DNA from 4 places in the Streptomyces sp. 1222.5 genome. Region 4 is predicted to be linked to each of the others. Evidence: riboswitches for the same ligand, from Rfam matches in the RefSeq annotation. Region 4 holds a riboswitch; each other region holds the start of a gene.
The links. A riboswitch is a leader RNA that binds a small molecule or an ion and turns the genes downstream of it on or off. The one in region 4 is predicted to bind cyclic di-AMP.
Positions count from the first base shown of each region.

Region 1 (4,880 bases), 2.6 Mb from region 4:
CTGCTGCCGGTCTGCGGGCTGCTGCTCGCGATGAGCATGCACGCGTTCTGGAACGGGTCCTCCACCTTCGGCCCGCTCGGGTTCTTCGCCGTCTACGGCGGCTTCATGGTGCCCGCCTTCGCCCTGCTGACCTGGCTCGTGATCTGGACGCGGCAGCGGGAGCTGCGGACCGTGCGGGAGGAGCTCCCGGCGTACGTGCTGGCCGGGTGGCTGGGACCGGCCGAGCCGTACGCGCTGGGGTCGATGCGGGCGCGGCGGATGGCCCGCGACTACGCCCGCCACCACTTCGGGGGTCGGCCCGCGGCACGGACGGTGGCCCGGTACGAGGCGTACGCGACCTCGCTCGCGTTCCTGCGGCACCGCGGACGTCAGGGGCGGGCCCCGGCCGACTTCGTCGTACGCGAGCGGGAGTTGCTGACCGAGCTGTGGCGGCGCCGGGAGATGGCACGGCCGGCGCTGGAGTACGCGGCGCGGACACTGGCGCCGGCGGCCCGCCCGCCGTACGGCGCCCCGGCACCCCACTGGTACGTCGGCCACCCGGCGGGCCCCTACTCGGCGTACAACCCGTACCGCACCTGAGCGCGCGCTCCCGGCCGGCAGCCCGGTCCAGCGGGGCCGGCCGGTCGGGGCGGTGTCAGGCCGACGCCTCCGTCAGTTTCTTCAGGTCGTCGTCCGTCAGGGTCAGGTCGGCGACGCCCAGGAGGGCCGGGAGCTGGTCGACCGTGCGGGCCGAGGCGATGGGGGCCGTGACCGTCGGCTGGGCGGCGAGCCAGGCCAGGGCGACCGTGGCGACCGGGGCCCCGTGGGCGGCGGCGATCTCGTCCAGGGCCGCCAGGACCCGCCCGCCGCGCTCGGACCGGGCGTACTTCGCGCCCGTGCCGGCGCGGGGGCTGTCGACGGTCGTACCCGGGCGGTACTTGCCGGTGAGGAAGCCCGCCGCGAGGGAGTAGTAGGGCACCGCGGCCAGGCCCTCGCGGGCGGCCAGGTCCTGCAACGGGCCCTCGTAGGTGTCGCGGGAGACCAGGTTGTAGTGCGGCTGGAGGGCGACGTAGCGGGCCAGGCCCTCTCGGTCGGAGAAGTCCAGGGAGGCCCGCAGCCGCTCGGGGCTGATGTTGGACGCGGCGATGTGCCGGACCTTGCCCGCCCTCACCAGCTCGTCCAGCGCGCCGATGATCTCCTCGACCGGCACCTCGGGCTTGTCGAAGTGCGTGTAGTAGAGGTCGATGCGGTCGGTGCCGAGGCGGCGCAGGGAGGCGTCGGCGGCGGCCTTGATGGTGGCCGCGGACAGGCCCTGGTACTCGGGGTGCTGGCTGACCTTGGTGGCGATGACGACGTCGTCGCGGTTGCCGCGGGCCTTGACCCACTTGCCGATGATCGTCTCGGACTCGCCGCCGGCGTTGCCCTCCACCCAGGCGCTGTAGCTGTCGGCGGTGTCGACGAAGTTGCCGCCCGCGGCGGCGTAGGCGTCGAGCACGGCGAAGGAGGTCTGCTCGTCGGCGGTCCAGCCGAAGACGTTGCCGCCGAGGGAGAGGGGGAAGACCTCGAGGTCGGAGGAACCGAGTGTGCGCAGAGAAGTCATGCTTCAATCCAACGCCGACGGCGAATGATCTCTTCCGCCGCCGGCGCCGAGTTCCCGCGAACGGGTGTCAGGGGGTGAGGCCCTTGCCCCGCAGCCAGGCCATGGGGTCGATCCCCGTGGCGTCGCCGCCCGGGTGGACCTCCAGGTGGAGGTGCGGGCCGGTGACGTTGCCGGTCGCGCCGACCCGGCCGATGAGCTCGCCGGTGGAGACCTTCTGGCCGACGGAGACGCTGATCGAGGACTGGTGGCAGAACCACAGCTCGGTGCCGTCGTCCAGGGTGAGGACCGTGCGGTAGCCGTAGGAGCCGGCCCAGCCCGCCTGCGTGATCGTGCCGCTGTGGATGGCCTTGATGAGGGTGCCCGTGGGGGCCGCGAAGTCGAGGCCGGTGTGGTAGCCGGAGGACCACATCGAGCCGGCCTGGCCGAACGTCGAGGTGATCGTGTACGAGGACGTCGGCAGCGTGTACTGCTTGGCCAGCTCGGCCAGCCGCTTCTCCTCCGCCGCCTTCTTGGCCTCGGCCTCCGCCTTGGCGGCCGCGGCCTCCGCCTTCTTCTTCGCGGCGGCGGCCTTCGCGGCGGCTTCCTTCTCCGCCTTCGCGGCCGCGTCGGCGGTCAGCTTCTCGGCGGTGGCGAGCCTGGCGGCGGTGGCCTTGCTCTCGGCCTGGCCCTTCTGCTGCTCGGCCTGGGCCATGATCCGGCTGCGCAGGGCCTCGCCCGCATCGGTGTCCTGCTCGCTGCCGGCGGAGGTCACACCGACGTCGCTGAGTCCGGTGGCCTCGGAGGTCTTGGCGGAACCGTCGTCGAAGAGGGAACCGACGCTCGGCAGGTCCGGCAGGGAGATGGAGACCGGCGGCTTGCCGGTGTTGGCGCTGGCCATCCCGCCCGCGCCGACCGCCGCGATCACGCCGACGCCGAGGACGGTGGAGCTGCGGGCGAACCCGCCGCGCTGCTTGGCCACGCGGTGCCGCCCGCGAACCGGGGTGAGGGACTCCTCGGTGGGGTTCCACTCCTCCCAGGGGCCCTCCTCGGCACGGTAGGAGGCGTAACCGAAGGTCTCGCTCTCACGCTGAGCCGGTATGAACGGGGCTTCTGGGGCAGGCCGGTTGGACGCCACGCGGGCGCACTCCTTTCCTTCCTCCGCCTACCGGGTTAGCTGACGGGTTCGGAGCAGGAAGGTCTCCTACGCGCGTATACCTGGCGTGGACTCGAGGAGTTCACATCAGTAGCCGCGTGATTCACCCCAGGGTGGTGGTTCCCCGGTTCCCTTACGGGATTCGGCGCGTGCGCACGGAGCCGTCGCGGGTGACGGCTGGGACGACCGCGCTGCGTTATCGAACGTTAATAGACCCGCGGGGCACTTTCCAAGCCGTTCGGCTTGATCATTAACGTTTTCCGCCTCGGACTTAACCGCTGCCATCCCTGCAAACCGGGCGAGTTGGCCGCGATTCAGGAGTCACAGAAGTTTTGATGGTGACTCAGATGTCATGCGCTCGGCACTCACCCGGTCACTGTCGGTGAAGAGTCGCAAGGTCCGCCCGGTGAGCCTGCGTTCGTCGGTGCGCAGCGGCAGCGGCTCCGGGTGCCCGCGATCGACGATGAGTACGACGTCTTCGCCGTGCGGGAGTTCAGCGGATTGCCTCCGGCGGCACGGCGGGGACGGCGGCGAGCGCCGCGAGACCGGTCAGGACGGTGGTACGCAGGAGGGCGGGCGGTGTGGCCCGGACGGGTGGCGTGGTGTGACGCGTGTCACTGGGCGAGGCCCGAGGTGGGTCGGCCGGGGCCGGGAAACACTCAGGGCCGGGATCCATGAACTGGATCCCGGCCCTGAGCCTTCAGTAGCGGGGACAGGATTTGAACCTGCGACCTCTGGGTTATGAGCCCAGCGAGCTACCGAGCTGCTCCACCCCGCGTCGTTGTGTCTTCAGCATACGTCATGCACGGGACCAGGAGCCAATCGGTTTCCCGGGGCCCCTTTCCGGCGCGCCGCGGGGCAGGGCCGGTCAGGCCGTCAGGTGGGAGTTCGGGGCCTTGGCGAGCGCCTCGAACTCCGGGAGCACGACGACCTCGGCTCCGCCGTCGCGCAGGACGCCCGTGCCGTCGGCCGCGGCCACGAAGGTGTCCGGCTCCCGCCAAGCGGTGACCACCCGGCGCGCACCGGACCGCAGGATCAGTTCGGCACAGGGGGCGGGCCGGGAGGCGCGGCGGGCGCAGGGTTCCAGGCTGCTGTAGACGGTGGCGCCGGACAGCCCCGGGTCGGCCGGGTCGAGCTTGGCCAGGGCGGCCTCCTCCGCGTGGACCACGGGGTCGCCGCCCTCCCGGGAGTGGCCGCGGGCGAGCTCGGTGCCGTCGGCGCCGACCACGACCGCGCCGACGCTGAACGCCGTCTCCGAGGGCGGGCACTGGGCGGCGAGCTCACAGGCGGTGCGCAGCCAGCGGCGGTCGGCGGCGGTGGGGAGCGGGCCGGTGCCGGGGGCGGTGGGCTCGTACCGCATGAGGACGACGTCCTCGATCCGGCGGGTCTCGACCAGGCGCAGCCGTCCGCCCTGGTACTCCCCGGGGCCGAACAGCCGCGGGGCCGCCGGGTCGCCGACCAGGAGCGGGGCGAGGACCAGTTGGAGTTCGTCGGCGAGGCCCTGCGTCAGCAGCTGGGTGTGCACCCGGCCGCCGCCCTCGACCATGAGGCGTTCGACCCCGCGCACGTCGTGCAGGTGCTCCAGCAGGGCCCGCCAGTCGAGGTCGGCGCCGAGCGCGACGACGTCCGCGGTGTCCCCGAGGAGGCGGGAGGCCACCTCCGCGCCCTTGTCGGTCGTGCAGACCAGCTTCTCGCCGCCGGTGTGCCAGAAGTGGGCGTCGGGGTCGAGTTCGCCGGTGGCGGTGACGGTCACCTTCAGGGGGTACGCGGGCCGGCCGGACGCCACCCGGGCGGCGCGCCGGTCGGCGGAGTTGACCAGCAGCCGCGGGTTGTCGGCGCGGATGGTGCCGGCGCCGATCAAGATGGCGTCGACGGAGGCCCGCACCGCGTCGACCCGGTCGAAGTCGGCCGGGCTGGAGAGCAGCAGCCGCTCGGGGCCGGTGTCGTCCAGGTAGCCGTCGAGGGAGACGGCGGCGGACAGCAGCACGTACGGCAGGGGCATCGGCGCACTCCCTCACGGTGACCCGGCGCACCTCACCGGATCTTGGTTCAACTTTGAAACAAACTTACACTGGCAGCATGACGACCCGCTGGCTCACCCCCGAGGAGCAGCGCGCCTGGCGCGCCTACATGGCCGCCTCCCGCCTCCTGGAGGACGCGATCGACCGT
Region 1 covers NZ_FNSZ01000001.1:4,681,150-4,686,029, reverse strand. The annotation lists gene BLW57_RS21075 (PrsW family intramembrane metalloprotease) at 1-579, shown strand, start outside; gene BLW57_RS21070 (aldo/keto reductase) at 635-1,579, opposite strand; gene BLW57_RS21065 (M23 family metallopeptidase) at 1,647-2,693, opposite strand; cyclic di-AMP (ydaO/yuaA leader) riboswitch at 2,701-2,869, opposite strand; tRNA gene BLW57_RS21060 (tRNA-Met) at 3,416-3,489, opposite strand; gene BLW57_RS21055 (dihydrofolate reductase family protein) at 3,580-4,713, opposite strand; gene BLW57_RS21050 (MarR family winged helix-turn-helix transcriptional regulator) at 4,791-4,880, shown strand, end outside.
Region 1: another riboswitch for cyclic di-AMP. It lies ahead of BLW57_RS21065 (M23 family metallopeptidase); the one in region 4 lies ahead of BLW57_RS33145 (C40 family peptidase).

Region 2 (4,880 bases), 2.3 Mb from region 4:
AGGCCGCCGGCTCGGCGAAGGAGACCTGGGTGAAGCCCGTGTCGAGAACGGCGGCCCCGCCGCTCCTCGGCGTCAGCGTGAACTTCAGCGGCGTACCCGTCTTCGCGTCCACCGCGATGCTGATGGCGCCGACCGTGCTGCCGGACTGCTTGGGCTTGATCAGCAGCTTGTAGGCGTCGCGGCCGGCGACCCGCATGGTGCCGTCGACGGTGACGGACGTGGTGTCGTCCACCGACTTCAGCGCCTCGCCGGCGAAGTCCTCGGGCGTGGCGGGCGGCTTCGCCCGGTGGTCCTCGCCGGAGTCGGCCGCGGTGGAGTGGTAGACCTCGTTGCTCTTGCTGTCGTAGCCCCAGACGTCCTTGCCGTCGTGGATGAGGCTGTACTCGGCGCCCCGCTCCAGCAGGGAGAGCTTCTGCCGGTCCGGGCCGTCGGCCGCCACGCGCAGGGTGTGGCTGCCGCTGACCAGCTCGGTGAGCTTGGACTGCGGGTCGGCGGAGGAGCCGTCGCCGGAGCCCGGGGCCGCCCCCGAGGCGAGGCTGTTCTCCAGGCCGCCGAGGTCCGGCAGGCCCAGATCGGTGTTGATCTTCACTGTGCCGGACAGCTGCTGCGTGTCCGACTTGGCGATCTTCTCGATGAGCTGCTGTGCGCTGATCCTGGGCAGGTCGGGGTCACCGGAGTCGGCGAGCGCCGGGACCAGCCCGATCGTGGCCGCCGCCACCCCCACCACCGCGACCGGTACGGCGTACCGGGCGGCCTTGCGGCGGCCGGAACGCGCGTCCTCGTCCCGCGCCGCGTCCGCTGCGTCGTCGGATTCGTACGGTGCCATGTGTGCGTTACCTCCGTCGTCGGCGGCGGCTGTCCTCACGCTGGTCCACCTGAGCCGCCATTCTCACCCGAATCGGTGAGGAGTGGTGATTTCCGTGGTGTCCATCTGACCAAATCGGCCGTGAGGAAGCGTCAGACCGCGGCAGCAACTCGGTGTACGCCTGCGGTATGACACGCGGGGGCGGCGTCTCCCCCTCCCCGTAGGGGTCGGCACCGCTCTCCCAGGGGAGAGACCGTGCGGGGGCGCCGTTCCGCGGGCGCCGTTCTGTGGCCGGCCGGACTAGCCGGCGCGGTGCACCACCGCATCGCACAGCTCGATCAGCGCCGCCTTGGCGTCGCACTCCCGCAGCGGCGCCAGCGCGGCCCGGGCCTCCTTCGCGTAGCGGATCGTGTCCTGGCGGGCCTGCTCCAGCGCGGGGTGGGCGCGCAGCGCCGCCAGCGCCTCGGCGTGCCGGGCGTCGTCGCTGAGATCGGAGTCCAGCAGCTCGCACAGCGCGATGTCCTCGGCCAGCCCGAGCCGGGCGGCCCGCTCGCGCAGCCGGAGCACGGGCAGCGTGGCGATGCCCTCGCGCAGGTCGGTGCCCGGGGTCTTGCCGGACTCGTGGGAGTCGGAGGCGATGTCCAGGACGTCGTCCGCGAGCTGGAAGGCGACCCCGAGCCGCTCGCCGTACTGGGTGAGCACGTCGACGACCGTCTCGTCGGCGCCGGACATCATCGCGCCGAACCGGCAGGAGACCGCGACCAGCGAGCCCGTCTTGCCGCCGAGTACGTCCAGGTAGTGATCGACCGGGTCGCGGCCGTCCGTGGGACCGGCGGTCTCCAGGATCTGGCCCGTGACCAGCCGCTCGAACGCGAGGGCCTGCACCCGGACCGCCTCGGGACCGAGGTCGGCGAGGATCTGGGAGGCCCGGGCGAACAGGAAGTCGCCGGTCAGGACCGCGACGGAGTTGCCCCAGCGGGTGTTGGCGCTGTCCACACCGCGGCGCACGGCCGCCTCGTCCATCACGTCGTCGTGGTACAGCGTGGCGAGGTGGGTCAGCTCCACGACCACTGCCGAGGGCACGATGCCCGGCGCGTAGGGGTCGCCGAACTGGGACGCGAGCATCACGAGCAGCGGACGGAACCGCTTCCCACCGGCCCGTACGAGGTGCTGCGCGGCCTCCGTGATGAACGGGACCTCGCTCTTGGTGGCCTCGAGCAAGCCTTCCTCGACAGCCGTCAATCCGGCCTGGACATCGGCTTCCAGAGCCTGGTCCCGCACGCTCAGCCCGAACGGCCCGACGACGGTCACGAGGGGTCTCCTGTCTGCTGGTGTCTGCTGGCGCTTACACGGTTTGTCGATAGGTCGCTGCCATCACTCAAGTCAGCGTATCCGGTCCTCTTTCGATCACCGATAGCGCCCACCGGTCCAGCCTGGGCGGTATCGGATCATGACCGGTATGGGTTTGATCGGTTGGTAAGAATGGACATTTATCGACTTAACAGGAATCCGCACACTTTGTCGCGAAACGCGGCGTGAGCGGAGTAATGCCGACGCCACCCGGTGGACACCTCGGGAGCACGCCGGGAGCGGCGACCCACTCGGGCACAACGGATACAACGGGCACATCGGGCGCGCAACAGCACCCGACACCCACCCGGACACCCCCTTCCCTCGTCGCCGCACTTCACCTCTTCGCGCGCCGCGGCCACCACCACAACGACCGGCGCCTCGTCGCGGGTTCCGCCGCAATGCCACCTCGGCCGCAAATCACCTGAATCCCTCATGTCTGATTTGCATTATTTTGCTATTTCGTGAGTTGGCTCACTCGGGCGGGAGAACCACCCCCACTCACCGGCATCCCCTTCTCCCCTTGCCCTACTGGCGAGTTGAGAGTTGGCAACCGCAAAGGATCAAGCGCCTCAAAAGCCACAGACCAAGGTCAAATAGGGTGTTGTGTGAATCCAGTACTTGTTCCCGACATGTGCTCTCGCATACGTTCCGGGCCGTCGGGCGGACGCCTAATCCTGCCGCCGCCCGCGTAACCCATCGACGAACTCATTTCGTACGGCAGGAGCGGGGGACCCAGGTAAGCCATCGCCGTACCGGTCGGCACACGTCGCACCGGAACGGCTAGGGGTGAAGCCGCGCCTCCCCAGGGCACGGCCGGGCACCTCCCCGCCCGAACCCGACAGCTCACCTCGCAGGCGACGGAGAGGAACTTCCCCATGCCTGCTGCCGCTCAGCCCCGCCGCACCCGGAACAACCGCCTCGTCCGCACCATCGCCGCCCTCGGCACCGGCGCCGCTGTCCTCGCCCTGCCGCTCGTCGGCGCCGCGAGCGCCTCCGCGGCCCCCACCACCGCCCCGACGGCCTCCACCACCCCCGCCGGGTACCCGAACAACCTCGACGGCTGGATCCGCGAATCCCTCGCGATCATGGCCGAGAAGAAGATCCCGGGCACGTACCACGGCATCTACCGCAACATCATGCGGGAGTCCTCCGGCAACCCCAACGCCATCAACCTCTGGGACTCGAACGCCGTCAAGGGCACCCCGTCCAAGGGTCTGCTCCAGGTCATCGACCCGACCTTCGCCGCCTACCACGTGGTCGGCACCTCCTTCGACCCCTACGACCCGGTCGCGAACATCACCGCCGCCTGCAACTACGCGGCCGCGCGGTACGGCTCGATCGACAACGTCTTCGGCGCGTACTGACGGACGGGTCCGGCCCGTACCGGCGGACGCACCGAGCACGTTCCGGCGGACGTGCCCGGCGCGCACCGGCGGCGGACCGGAACCCGCCCGGCATCCCGCACCCGACGCCCGGCGGACCGGAGCGCACCGGCACCTGACGGACCGGCGCGCACCGGCCTCCGGACGAACGGAGCAGTGCCGAAGAGCCGGTCACCCGGCCGGGAAGAGTCCTTCGAGGACGACGGCCACGCCGTCGTCCTCGTTCGACTCGGTGACCTCGTCGGCCACCGCCTTGAGTTCGGGGTGCGCGTTGGCCATGGCCACGCCCCGCGCGGCCCAGTCGAACATCGGGATGTCATTGGGCATGTCCCCGAAGGCCAGCGCGCGTTCCGGGCCCACTCCGAGCCGCTCGGCGGCCAGCGCGAGCCCGGTCGCCTTGGTCACCCCGCGCGGCTGGAGCTCCACGGTGCCCGGCCCGGACATGGTGACGGTCGCCAGCGAACCCACCGCCGCACGCGCGACCGCCGCCAACTCGTCGTCGCACAGGGTGGCGTGGCGCAGCAGGACCTTGCTGATGGGCTCGCACCACAGGTCGTCGCGCCGGCCCACCCGGAGCGCGGGAAGCGTGGGGTGCGGCATCAGATAGCCGGGCTCGATGAGGGTGAGCCCGTCCACCCCGTCCTGGTCTACGGCCGCGAACACCTGGCCCACCTCCGCCTCGATCTTGCCGAGCGCGGTCTCCGCCAGCTCCCGGTCCAGCCGGACCGACCACAGCAGGCGGTCCGCCGCGGCGTCGTAGACCTGAGCACCCTGTCCGCACACCGCGAGCCCCGTGCAGCCGAGGTTCGCCAGCAGCGGCCGTACCCGCGGAGCCGGCCGGCCCGTCACCACCAGATGCCGGGCGCCCGCCCCCGCCACCCGCGCGAGCGCGGCGAGCGACCGGTCGGAGACGGTGTCGTCGCCACGCAGCAACGTCCCGTCCAGGTCGGTGGCGATCAGTGCATATGCCGGGGTGGGTGCCATGATCAGAGAATACGGACACCGCGCCCCGCCGACTCACCGCTCTCTCCACGTACTTACGTGCTGCTCGGCCCCAAGTGGCGTACTCCGGAACCTCGATGGCCCAGCCGCACCTCAGCCGTGCCGCGCGGCCAGGTGCTTCGCCAGACGGGGGGAGGCGAACTCCGTACCGCACACGAAGCGCATCACCGGCCCGTACGAGGACGCCGCCGGAAGCCCCGTGAAGTACAGGCAGGGCACCGGTGACACAGCCGGGGCCGAGCCGGGGCGTGCCGCGGCTCACCGCGAGCCGGGTGCGCAGCCCGTGGCCGAGGAAGACCGTCGCCGCGATGTCGACGCGGTAGCGGGTGGCGGCGACG
Region 2 covers NZ_FNSZ01000001.1:5,005,076-5,009,955, reverse strand. The annotation lists gene BLW57_RS22575 (LolA family protein) at 1-826, opposite strand, end outside; gene BLW57_RS22570 (polyprenyl synthetase family protein) at 1,106-2,116, opposite strand; cyclic di-AMP (ydaO/yuaA leader) riboswitch at 2,846-3,028, shown strand; gene BLW57_RS22565 (transglycosylase SLT domain-containing protein) at 3,034-3,522, shown strand; gene BLW57_RS22560 (HAD family hydrolase) at 3,712-4,524, opposite strand; partial or broken gene BLW57_RS42455 (NAD(P)/FAD-dependent oxidoreductase) at 4,636-4,880, opposite strand, start outside.
Region 2: another riboswitch for cyclic di-AMP. It lies ahead of BLW57_RS22565 (transglycosylase SLT domain-containing protein); the one in region 4 lies ahead of BLW57_RS33145 (C40 family peptidase).

Region 3 (4,880 bases), 3.7 Mb from region 4:
CAGGAAGCGGGAGGGCGGGTTGTACGACGGCTGGCCCCAGGCGCTGCGCATCGCCGAACGCGTGAGGTACAGCCGCTCCCGCGCGCGGGTGATGCCGACGTACGCCAGGCGCCGCTCCTCCTCCAGCTCCTTGTTCTGGCCGAGGGCGCGCATGTGCGGGAAGACGCCGTCCTCCATGCCGGTCAGGAACACGACCGGGAACTCCAGGCCCTTGGCGGTGTGCAGGGTCATCAGCGTGATGACGCCGTCGCCGTCCTCCTCGTCGGGGATCTGGTCCGAGTCGGCGACCAGGGCGACCTGCTCCAGGAAGTCGGCGAGCGTGCCGGTCTCTCCCTCGGCGCGCTCCTGCTCGAACTCCAGGGCCACGGCGGCGAGTTCCTGGAGGTTCTCGATGCGCGTCTCGTCCTGAGGATCGGTGGAGGCCTGCAACTCGGCAAGATAGCCGGTGCGTTCGAGTATGGCCTCCAGCACCGTCGCCGGTCCCGCCCCGGACTCCACGATCGTCCGCAGGTCCTCCATCAGCGTATTGAACCGCTTGACCGCGTTGGTGGAGCGCGCGGCCATGCCGTACGCCTCGTCGACGCGCTTGAGCGCCTGGGGGAAGCTGATCTTCTCGCGCTGGGCGAGGGCGTCGATCATCGCCTCGGCGCGGTCGCCGATGCCCCGCTTGGGCACGTTGAGGATGCGGCGCAGCGGCACCGTGTCCTCGGGGTTGGCGAGGACACGCAGGTAGGCGAGGACGTCCCGGACCTCCTTGCGCTCGTAGAAGCGGACACCGCCGACGACCTTGTAGGGCAGGCCGACGCGGATGAAGACCTCTTCGAAGACACGGGACTGGGCGTTGGTGCGGTAGAAGACGGCGACGTCGCCCGCCTTCGCCTCGCCCGCGTCGACCAGGCGGTCTATCTCGTCGGCGACGAACTGCGCCTCGTCGTGCTCGGTGTCGGCGACGTAACCGGTGATCCGCGCGCCCTGGCCGGCGTTGGTCCACAGGTTCTTCGGGCGGCGGGACTCGTTGCGCTCGATGACCGCGTTGGCGGCGGACAGGATGGTCTGCGTGGAGCGGTAGTTCTGCTCCAGCAGGATCGTCGTCGCGTCGGGGTAGTCCTCCTCGAACTGGAGGATGTTGCGGATCGTCGCACCGCGGAAGGCGTAGATGGACTGGTCCGCGTCACCCACGACGCACAGCTCGGCCGGCGGCAGGTCGGACTCGCTCGGCGGTACGTCCACCGGGTGCGCGGCGGTGCCGACGAGCTCGCGGACCAGGGCGTACTGGGCGTGGTTGGTGTCCTGGTACTCGTCGACCATGACGTGCCGGAAGCGACGGCGGTAGTGCTCGGCGACGTCCGGGAAGGCACGCAGCAGGTTGACCGTCGTCATGATCAGGTCATCGAAGTCGAGGGCGTTCGCCTCGCGCAGCCGCGACTGGTACAGGGCGTAGGCCTGCGCGAGGGTCTTCTCGAAGCCGTCGGTGGCCTGGGCGGCGAAGTCCTCCTCGTCGATCAGCTCGTTCTTCAGGTTGCTGATCTTGGCGCTGAATGACTTGGGCGGGAAGCGCTTGGGGTCGAGGTCCAGGTCACGGCAGACCAGGGCCATCAGGCGCTTGCTGTCGGCGGCGTCGTAGATCGAGAACGACGAGGTGAAGCCGAGCTTCTTGGACTCCCGGCGCAGGATGCGCACGCAGGCGCTGTGGAAGGTCATGACCCACATCGCGTGGGCGCGCGGGCCGACGAGCTGCTCGACGCGCTCCTTCATCTCGCCCGCGGCCTTGTTGGTGAAGGTGATCGCGAGGATCTGGCCGGGGTGCACATGCCGCTCGGCGAGCAGGTGCGCGATGCGGTGGGTGAGCACGCGGGTCTTGCCGGAGCCCGCACCGGCGACGATGAGCAGAGGGGAGCCGGCGTGCGTCACGGCCGCGCGCTGGTTCTCGTTCAGCCCCTCCAGGAGGGCCGCCGGGTCCAGCGCGGGGCGCGGGGCGCCGTCGCGGTAGTGGGCGTCCCGGTCCGGCGGCACGTCGAACTTCCCGCCGAACAGATCGTCCGGAATCGGCTCCGGGGCGTGATCGTGCTCGGGCGGCGGCGGGGGTTCCTCGTCGTGCCCGCGAGGGGGCCGGAGGTCCGCCAGGAAGCTGTCGTCAAAGAGGCTGCTCATCGCTCTACGAGTCTAGGGCGCCCCACCGACAACCGGTCCCGGTCCCCGGAACATGGCCCGCGGACGGCCGTTCCCGAGCACTTCCACGGCGGCATCGATCTTCCCGGCGGACCCCCTCCACACTCCTCACGCTGCGGAATCGCCTGGTCACCCCTGTATAAACCTGACCTCAGGTCACAGAAATGTATCGGACAAACCGCTCACCAACCTTCACAGGAGACACACGAGTTGGCTAGGTTGCCGTCAGGCCGCACGACCCCACTCCGGCGAACGTCGCCGGGCCGTGCGGCCTCCGCCGAGTCCGGCGCGCCTCGCACGGCGCCCAGAGCCGGGGACCCACCGATCCCGGGGTGAATCGGCCGACTCCCACCCGGGACGACGCCGTAGGGCAACCCTTCCGAACCACCCGCCCGAACCCGACAGCTAACCCGGTAGGCGGCCGTTTGGAAGGAGTCGCCAGCCTTGGCGTCGCACCGCAAGCCGCGCCCCGGCGGCACCCGTGGACCGGGCCTGCGCGGCCCCGCTCTCGCCACCGCCGCCTTCACCTCCGTGGCCCTCCTGTCGCAGACGGCCGAGGCCGCCGCCGACGACGGCAGGCCGAGCATGGAGGAGATCGAGAAGAAGATCGACGAGCTCTACCGCCGGGCCGACTCGTCTCCGGAGGACGAACCGGCGGCCAGGCAGCGAGCCCGCGAGGAGGAGCCGCGCCAGGAGAGCGCCCGCCGCGGGACCCGGCGCGCCAAGGCGCCGGAGGGGCGGGTGGCGTCCGCCGCCGGCCCGGACACGGCCGCCTTTCTCCTCGAGGAGTTCCCGCAGGACCACTTCGCCCAGAACAGGGTGATGAACCGGCTGGCCTCGCGCGTGCGGGACACGGCCGAACGCGGCAGGACCGGCAGGAGCCCGCGGACGCCGGACGCCGACGCCGCGCCCTACGACGTGAAGGCCGCGAAGGCCGCCGTCCAGCGCAAGCTCGCCACCGCGCGGGACCTGCTCTCGCGGCTCCCCGCCCAGGAGCACGCGCGCCCCGCCGAGCCCGACCCCACGCCCTGGGGTGACGCGCTGCCCGTAGTGCCCGCGCAGGCGGCCTGGGAGGACGGGCTGCCCGCCGCATCCGCCCCGGCAACCTGGGAGGACGGGCTGCCCGCCGTACCCGCCCCGGCCGCCTGGGAGGGCACCGGCCCGCAGACGTACGCGGCCGCAACGTCCTCCGCCGCACCCGCGCCTTCCGCAGCCACGGTCTCGCAGCAGGCCACCAAGGCCGGGAAGGCGATCGCCTTCGCGCGCGCCCAGCTCGGCAGGCCCTACGTGAGCGGTGCCAGCGGCCCCGGTTCCTACGACTGCTCCGGCCTCACCCAGGCAGCGTGGCGGGCCGCCGGTGTCATCCTTCCGCGCGCCGCCCGCGACCAGGCCGTCGCGGGCACTCCGGTGGCCCTCGCCGACGCTCGCCCCGGTGACCTGGTCTTCTTCCACGAGGACAGCAGCCATGTGGGTCTGTACACGGGCGACGGAACGATGATCCACGCCCCGGAACCGGGCGCCTACATCCGCGAGGAGCCCGTCCACCGAGGCGGCGAGGCGCTCGTCCAGGGCGTCGTCCGGCCGGCCTGACCCCTTCCGCCCGCGCATCCACGCGCGCGTGCCGGTGTTTTTGCCCGCTACGCGCGCGTGGCCTGCCCGGTCGGCCCGTCGCGGCTGCCTAGCATCGGCGCATGCCCGGCATCTCGGAAGTGCGTGCGTGGTGGGCGGAGTGGCCTCCCGCCGCCGGCGCCGCGGTCATGGCGACCGGCATCGTGTCGATGGGCCTGCACCTGTCCGGCGACGAGACGCTGTCCCGGGTGGTGCTGGTCCTGGCCGCGATCGCCTGGGTGGCGCTGGCGGCCGACTTCGTCATGCGGCTGGGCACCGACCGGCCGCGGTGGCTGGCCGCCGCGGCGACTCCGGGCGCGCTGACCGCGGTCGCCGCGACGACCGTACTGGGCACCCGGCTCTCGGTGCTGGGCTGGGAGACCCTGGCCGCGGCACTGCTCGCGCTCTCGGCGCTGCTCTGGCCGGGGCTGCTCGTCTTCGTGATGCGGCACTGGGCCCGGCGCATGCCGGGTTCGGTCTTCCTGGGCTGTGTGGCCACACAGGGCCTCGCCGTGCTGGGCGCCACGCTGGCCGCGGCCGTCGAGACGGCGTGGCTGGCGCACACCGCGATGGTGCTGTTCTGGCTGGGGCTGGTGCTCTACGGCCTCGCCCTGGTCCGCTTCGACCTGCGGCAGGTGCTGGAGGGCGCCGGGGACCACTGGATCGCGGGCGGGGCGCTCGCGATCTCGGCGCTGGCCGGCGCGAGGCTGATCGCGGCGGGTGACGGGCCCATGTACCTGTGGAACCTGGACGACCGCGGCGTACTGCGCGACGTGACGGCGGCCCTGCTCGTGCTGGATCTCGCCGCGTACGCCGTGCTGCTGGTGGCCGAGGCGGTCCGGCCCCGGCTCGGCTACGACCTGCGGCGGTGGGCGACGGTCTTCCCGATGGGGATGACGGCTGCGGCGACGCTGTCCGTCTCCACCGCCATGGACGCCCCGTGGCTCAGGGTGCCGGGGCAGGTGCTGGTGTGGGTCGGGGTGGCGGCGTGGCTGGCCACGGTCATGGGTGCGCTGCGCACGGCCCGCGCCGGCGGCGGGCCCGGCTGACCGTCGGGTCCGGCCGGGCCGTCAGCCGCGGCCGCTCAGGTCCACAGGACGGCA
Region 3 covers NZ_FNSZ01000001.1:3,640,287-3,645,166, forward strand. The annotation lists gene pcrA (DNA helicase PcrA) at 1-2,151, opposite strand, end outside; cyclic di-AMP (ydaO/yuaA leader) riboswitch at 2,461-2,605, shown strand; gene BLW57_RS16260 (C40 family peptidase) at 2,614-3,759, shown strand; gene BLW57_RS16265 (tellurite resistance/C4-dicarboxylate transporter family protein) at 3,861-4,826, shown strand; gene BLW57_RS16270 (hypothetical protein) at 4,862-4,880, opposite strand, start outside.
Region 3: another riboswitch for cyclic di-AMP. It lies ahead of BLW57_RS16260 (C40 family peptidase); the one in region 4 lies ahead of BLW57_RS33145 (C40 family peptidase).

Region 4 (4,880 bases):
GGTCCAAGAGAGGGCCACGGCATGAGGAGGGGTATGCCCATGTCCCGACCGTCCGCCCGTCACGTCCTGCCCGAGTTCACCGAGCGCACCGGCAGCGGCGCGCGCACCCTGGATCCGTACGGCAAGCTCTTCGAGGACCGGGTCGTCTTCCTCGGCACACCGGTCGACGACGCCGCCGCGAACGACGTGACGGCGCAGTTCATGTACCTCGAACACGCCGCCCCCGACCGGGACATCACGCTCTACATCAACTCCCCGGGCGGTTCCTTCGGGGCGATGACGGCGATCTACGACACGATGCGGTACGTCGGCTGCGACATCGCGACGTACTGCCTGGGGCAGGCCGTCTCCGTCGCCGCGGTGCTGCTCGCGGCCGGCACCCACGGCCAGCGGTTCACGCTGCCGAGCGCCCGCATGGTGCTCGAACAGCCCGCCCTGCCGGAGCCGGTGCGGGGGCAGCCCAGCGACCTCGCGATCCAGGCCGGGGAGTTGGCCCGGACCCGCGCCCTGACGGAGACGATCCTCGCGGCGCACACGGGGCGCACGGCGGAGCAGGTTCACCGGGACCTGGAGCGGGACCTGGTCCTGGACGCCTCCGGGGCCCTGGCCTACGGCCTGGTGGACGGCGTCGTGCCCAGCCGCCGCGAGATGCCCGGCGCACCGGACGCGAGGTGAGCGCCCGATGCCGCCTCAGGAACTGCCACCGCTGCCCGCGCTGACCCGCGCGGAGGGCGAGTTGATCGACCGTTACCTGGAGGCGGCCGACCTGCTGGGGCGGATCAACCCCGCGCGCGACGGCGACACCTATCCCGGTCTGCGGGCGGCGCAGGCCCTGGTGCGCAAGGCGGCGGAGCTGCGTGACGCGCTCGCGCTGATGCACGCGCGGGGCGAGACGGAGCTGCACGGGGACACGCTGGCACGGGCCCTGCGGGTGCTGGACGGCGAGCGCCGCACCGCGCGCGTCGTACTCCCGCCCGACGGCGTCGGCTGATCCGGACGCGCGTGGGGCCCGCGGGGGCCGGAGCGTCGACGCGTCGTTCGGGCCGGAGTTGAAACGGTCCGAACGACTGTCGGCCGACCGAGGTATATCCAGATGATTTTCTGACCCTCCCGGCTTGCGCGCGGGACCGGTCCGTGGTGTCCCGGCGAGTGCTCCGCCCCAGGTCGGGGGCTACGAACGGGACTTGACGATGTCTCGAACAGAGCAGTGTCCACCCGAACGGGTGAGTGGTGAGTAACGCCACAAATCCCCGATTCCATTGGGATTTTCGGACACCTGTGAGTGAAGATCCCTGTCTGACGACAAGACCCCGCCACGGCGGCGGGGCGATCCGGGCGGACGCCGAGTCCTGCCGCCGCGCGGATGACCGGTCGACAGGAGTGGATCGGCAGGAGTGGAGGACCCAAGCTAGACGGGTCGCCGGAACGGATGTTCGTCCGCTCGATGCGGACGACCGGATGTTCCGAGCAGCCCTTGGGGTGAAGCCGCGGCAACGCGGCCGGGCAACTTCGCCAGCCCGAATCCGACAGGTCATCCTTCACAGGCGGCTGACGAAGGGTTGCGCATGTCTGCGCTCAATCGTGTCCCGTCGCTGATGGCCCGGGCCGGCACGGCCTCGGCTCTGACACTCGCCGCCGTCGGCGGCTCCATCGCGGTGCCCGGCCTCGCCACCGACGCCTCGGCCGCGACCACCGCGGCCACCGCGACGAAGGCACTGAAGATCGCGGCCTCCAAGAAGGGTGCTCCGTACCAGTACGGGGCCACCGGGCCGCGGCGCTTCGACTGCTCGGGGCTGACGCTCTACTCGTTCAAGAAGGCGGGCAAGAAGCTGCCACGCACCGCCGCCCAGCAGTACAACAAGTCGCACCACATCTCGGCCAGGAGCCGCAAGGCGGGCGACCTGGTGTTCTTCCACTCCGGTTCCAGCGTCTACCACGTCGGCATCTACGCCGGTCACGGCAAGATCTGGCACGCGCCCAGGACCGGTGACGTGGTGCGGCTCCAGAAGATCTGGACGAAGAGCGTGTGGTACGGCCGGGTGAGCTGACCCGACGTCACGGCAGGAGCGGCTCCGGCGGCGGGGCCGCTCCGAGGACCGTCAGCGCCGCCTCGGCGCCCGCCTGGAGCCATGGCGCCCGGGGCCGGCACACTGAGGATCAGCGCGAACAGCGGCGTCCCGGACACCGGTGTCCAGCCCCGGCCGCGACCTCCGAGGAGGCCGCGGGCGGGGCGTCACGGCGTCCGGGCGCGCGTGCCGGGCTACGGTTCCTGCTGGCCTCCGGCCGCCACCGGCTCGACCGGCAGCGCCCACGGAAGTTCGATGAACACCGTCTTGCCCCCCTCACGGGTCGGGCGGACGCGGAGCTTGCCGCCGCACTCGGCGGTGAGACAGCGGATGATGACCATGCCGCGCCCGTTGTCCTGCTGGACGGCGGCGGGCAGTCTCTTGGGGAAGCGGGGATGACTGTCCGTGACGCCGATGCGCAGGTGTTCGTCACGGTCCAGCGCGATGTCGACCGTGAAGGTGGGTGACTGTCCGAAGGTGTGCTGTACGGCGTTGGTGGCGAGTTCGGAGACGATGAGCCGGACGGTGTCGGCCACGTCGGTGTCCGACGGCAGGCCCCACTCCGCGAGCGTCCCCACCACGTAGGCGCGGGCCGCGGAGACCGAGGCGGGATCGCTCGGCAGAGTGACGGATGCTTCCAGATGGTCTGCCATGGCGACGTCGTCCCTTTCCCGCGGGACCGCAGTCCGACATGGAGCGGATGGTTCGAGTACGGTCCCGGACTGGTGCTCGTCGCCAGACTGCCATCACCGGGCCGGTCACGGGGAGCGATCCACCAAGATATGCATATATCTGTCGCCCGAAGCGGTGAACTCTGCGACGCGCAGCCGTATCCGGGCGGTCCATAAGGAGTAAGGAGGAGCCCATGCAGAACGGTCCCGCGGTGCGCCGCCGCAAACTGGGCGCCGAACTGCGCACGCTGCGTACCGGTGCTGGGCTCACGAGCGGGGAGGCGGCGCAGCTGGTCGGCTGGCACCAGTCGAAGGTGAGCCGCATCGAGACCGGCGCGAGCGGTGTGAAACCGGCCGATCTGCGGTTACTCCTGGACGCCTACGGGGTGCGGGGCGGACATCTGCGCGAGTTGCTGCTGATGCTGGCGGGGTCGGAGGACGCCGGTGGTAGCAACCGGTGGTGGCACGCCTATCGCGGGGTGCTGCCGCCGACGTACCGGGATTTCATCAGTCTGGAGTCGCAGGCGAGCGTCATGCGCACCCTGGAGACGACGGTCGTGCCGGGGCTGCTGCAGACCGCCGAGTACGCCACCGCGGTGACCCGGGCGGCCGTGAACGACCTGGACGAGGAGCACCTGGACGCGCTGGTGGAAGTACGTCTGGCCAGGCAGGACGTGCTGCGTTCGCACCCGCCGCTGGAGCTCAGCGCGGTGCTCGACGAGGCGGTGCTGCGCCGCGAGGTCGGCGGTCCCGGGGTGATGACCCGGCAGCTGGAGCGGCTGGAGGAGGCCGCCCGGCTGCCCCAAGTACGGCTCCAGGTACTGCCGTTCGGCGCCGGAGCGCATGTCGGCCTCACCGGGCCTTTCGTTATCTTCTCATTTCCGAGCACTTCTGATCTGGATGTGGTTGTTGTCGACCAGTTGACGAGTAGCCTCTACCTCGAACGGAAAGAAGACCTGATGGCCTACTCGCAGGCCTTCAAGTCCCTTCAGAACCAAGCCCTTTCACCCGAGGACTCGTTGGACTACATCGCCGGGATAGGTGACGGCGCGTAAGGAGGCACCATGACCGCTCTGCCTCGGAACGTCCCTGCCAGTACCGACCTGCACGACGTGAGCTGGCTGCGCAGCAGCCACAGCACGGGAGCCAACAACTGCGTGGAGACGGCCCGGCCGGACACCGGCCCCTGGGCCGGGCTGCTCGCCGTGCGCGACTCGAAGGACCCTGCCGGACCCGCACTGCTCTTCTCCCCCGAGAGCTGGGCGGAGTTCGTGACCACGCTCCCGTGATCCACCGACACCCCGCCCGCCTCTGATCACATCCCCTGGCGGCGACGCCCGGCCGTGTCACGCCGACTCATGGTCGCGTCTCGCCGATCACCCGTACAGCGCGTTCGATCTCGGCCCCGGACAGGTCCGCCCGGGCGGTCAGCCTCAGCCGTGAGATGCCGTCGGGCACGGAGGGAGGACGGAAACAGCCCACGGCCAGACCCGCTGTACGGCAGTCGGCCGCCCAGCGCACCGCCTGCTCCGGGGACGGTGCCCGCACGGAGACCACCGCGGCGTCCGGACGTACCGCTTCCAGGCCCGCGGCGGTCAGCCGTGCGTGCAGTTCCGAAGCCACCTCCCGGGCCCGCGCCGCGCGCTCCGGTTCCCGGACGAGCAGCCGCAGCGCGGCCAGCGCGGCACCCACGGCCGCCGGCGCCAGACCGGTGTCGAAGATGAACGTCCGGGCCGCGTTGACCAGATGGCCGATCACCCGGGCCGGGCCGAGCACCACCCCGCCCTGGCTGCCCAGCGACTTGGACAGGGTGGCCGTCACGACCACGTCCTCGGCACCGGCCAGACCGGTCGCGTACGGCGCGCCCCGTCCGCCGTCGCCCAGCACGCCGAGACCGTGGGCGTCGTCCACCACCAGGCCCGCGCCGTGCTCCCGGCACGCCGCGGCCAGCCCGGCCAGCGGCGCCTGGTCCCCGTCGACCGAGAACACGGTGTCGGAGACGACGATCGCCGTCCCCTCGTGCGTGGCCAGGGCCTTGCGCACGGCCTCGGGATCGCCGTGCCCGACGACCTGCGTCGCCCCCCGGGCGAGCCGGCAGCCGTCGATGAGCGAGGCGTGGTTGCCCGCGTCGGAGACGATCAGC
Region 4 covers NZ_FNSZ01000001.1:7,309,296-7,314,175, reverse strand. The annotation lists gene BLW57_RS33155 (ATP-dependent Clp protease proteolytic subunit) at 40-675, shown strand; gene BLW57_RS33150 (hypothetical protein) at 683-991, shown strand; cyclic di-AMP (ydaO/yuaA leader) riboswitch at 1,331-1,562, shown strand; gene BLW57_RS33145 (C40 family peptidase) at 1,566-2,048, shown strand; gene BLW57_RS33140 (ATP-binding protein) at 2,261-2,719, opposite strand; gene BLW57_RS33135 (helix-turn-helix domain-containing protein) at 2,932-3,792, shown strand; gene BLW57_RS33130 (DUF397 domain-containing protein) at 3,802-4,026, shown strand; gene BLW57_RS33125 (8-amino-7-oxononanoate synthase) at 4,094-4,880, opposite strand, start outside.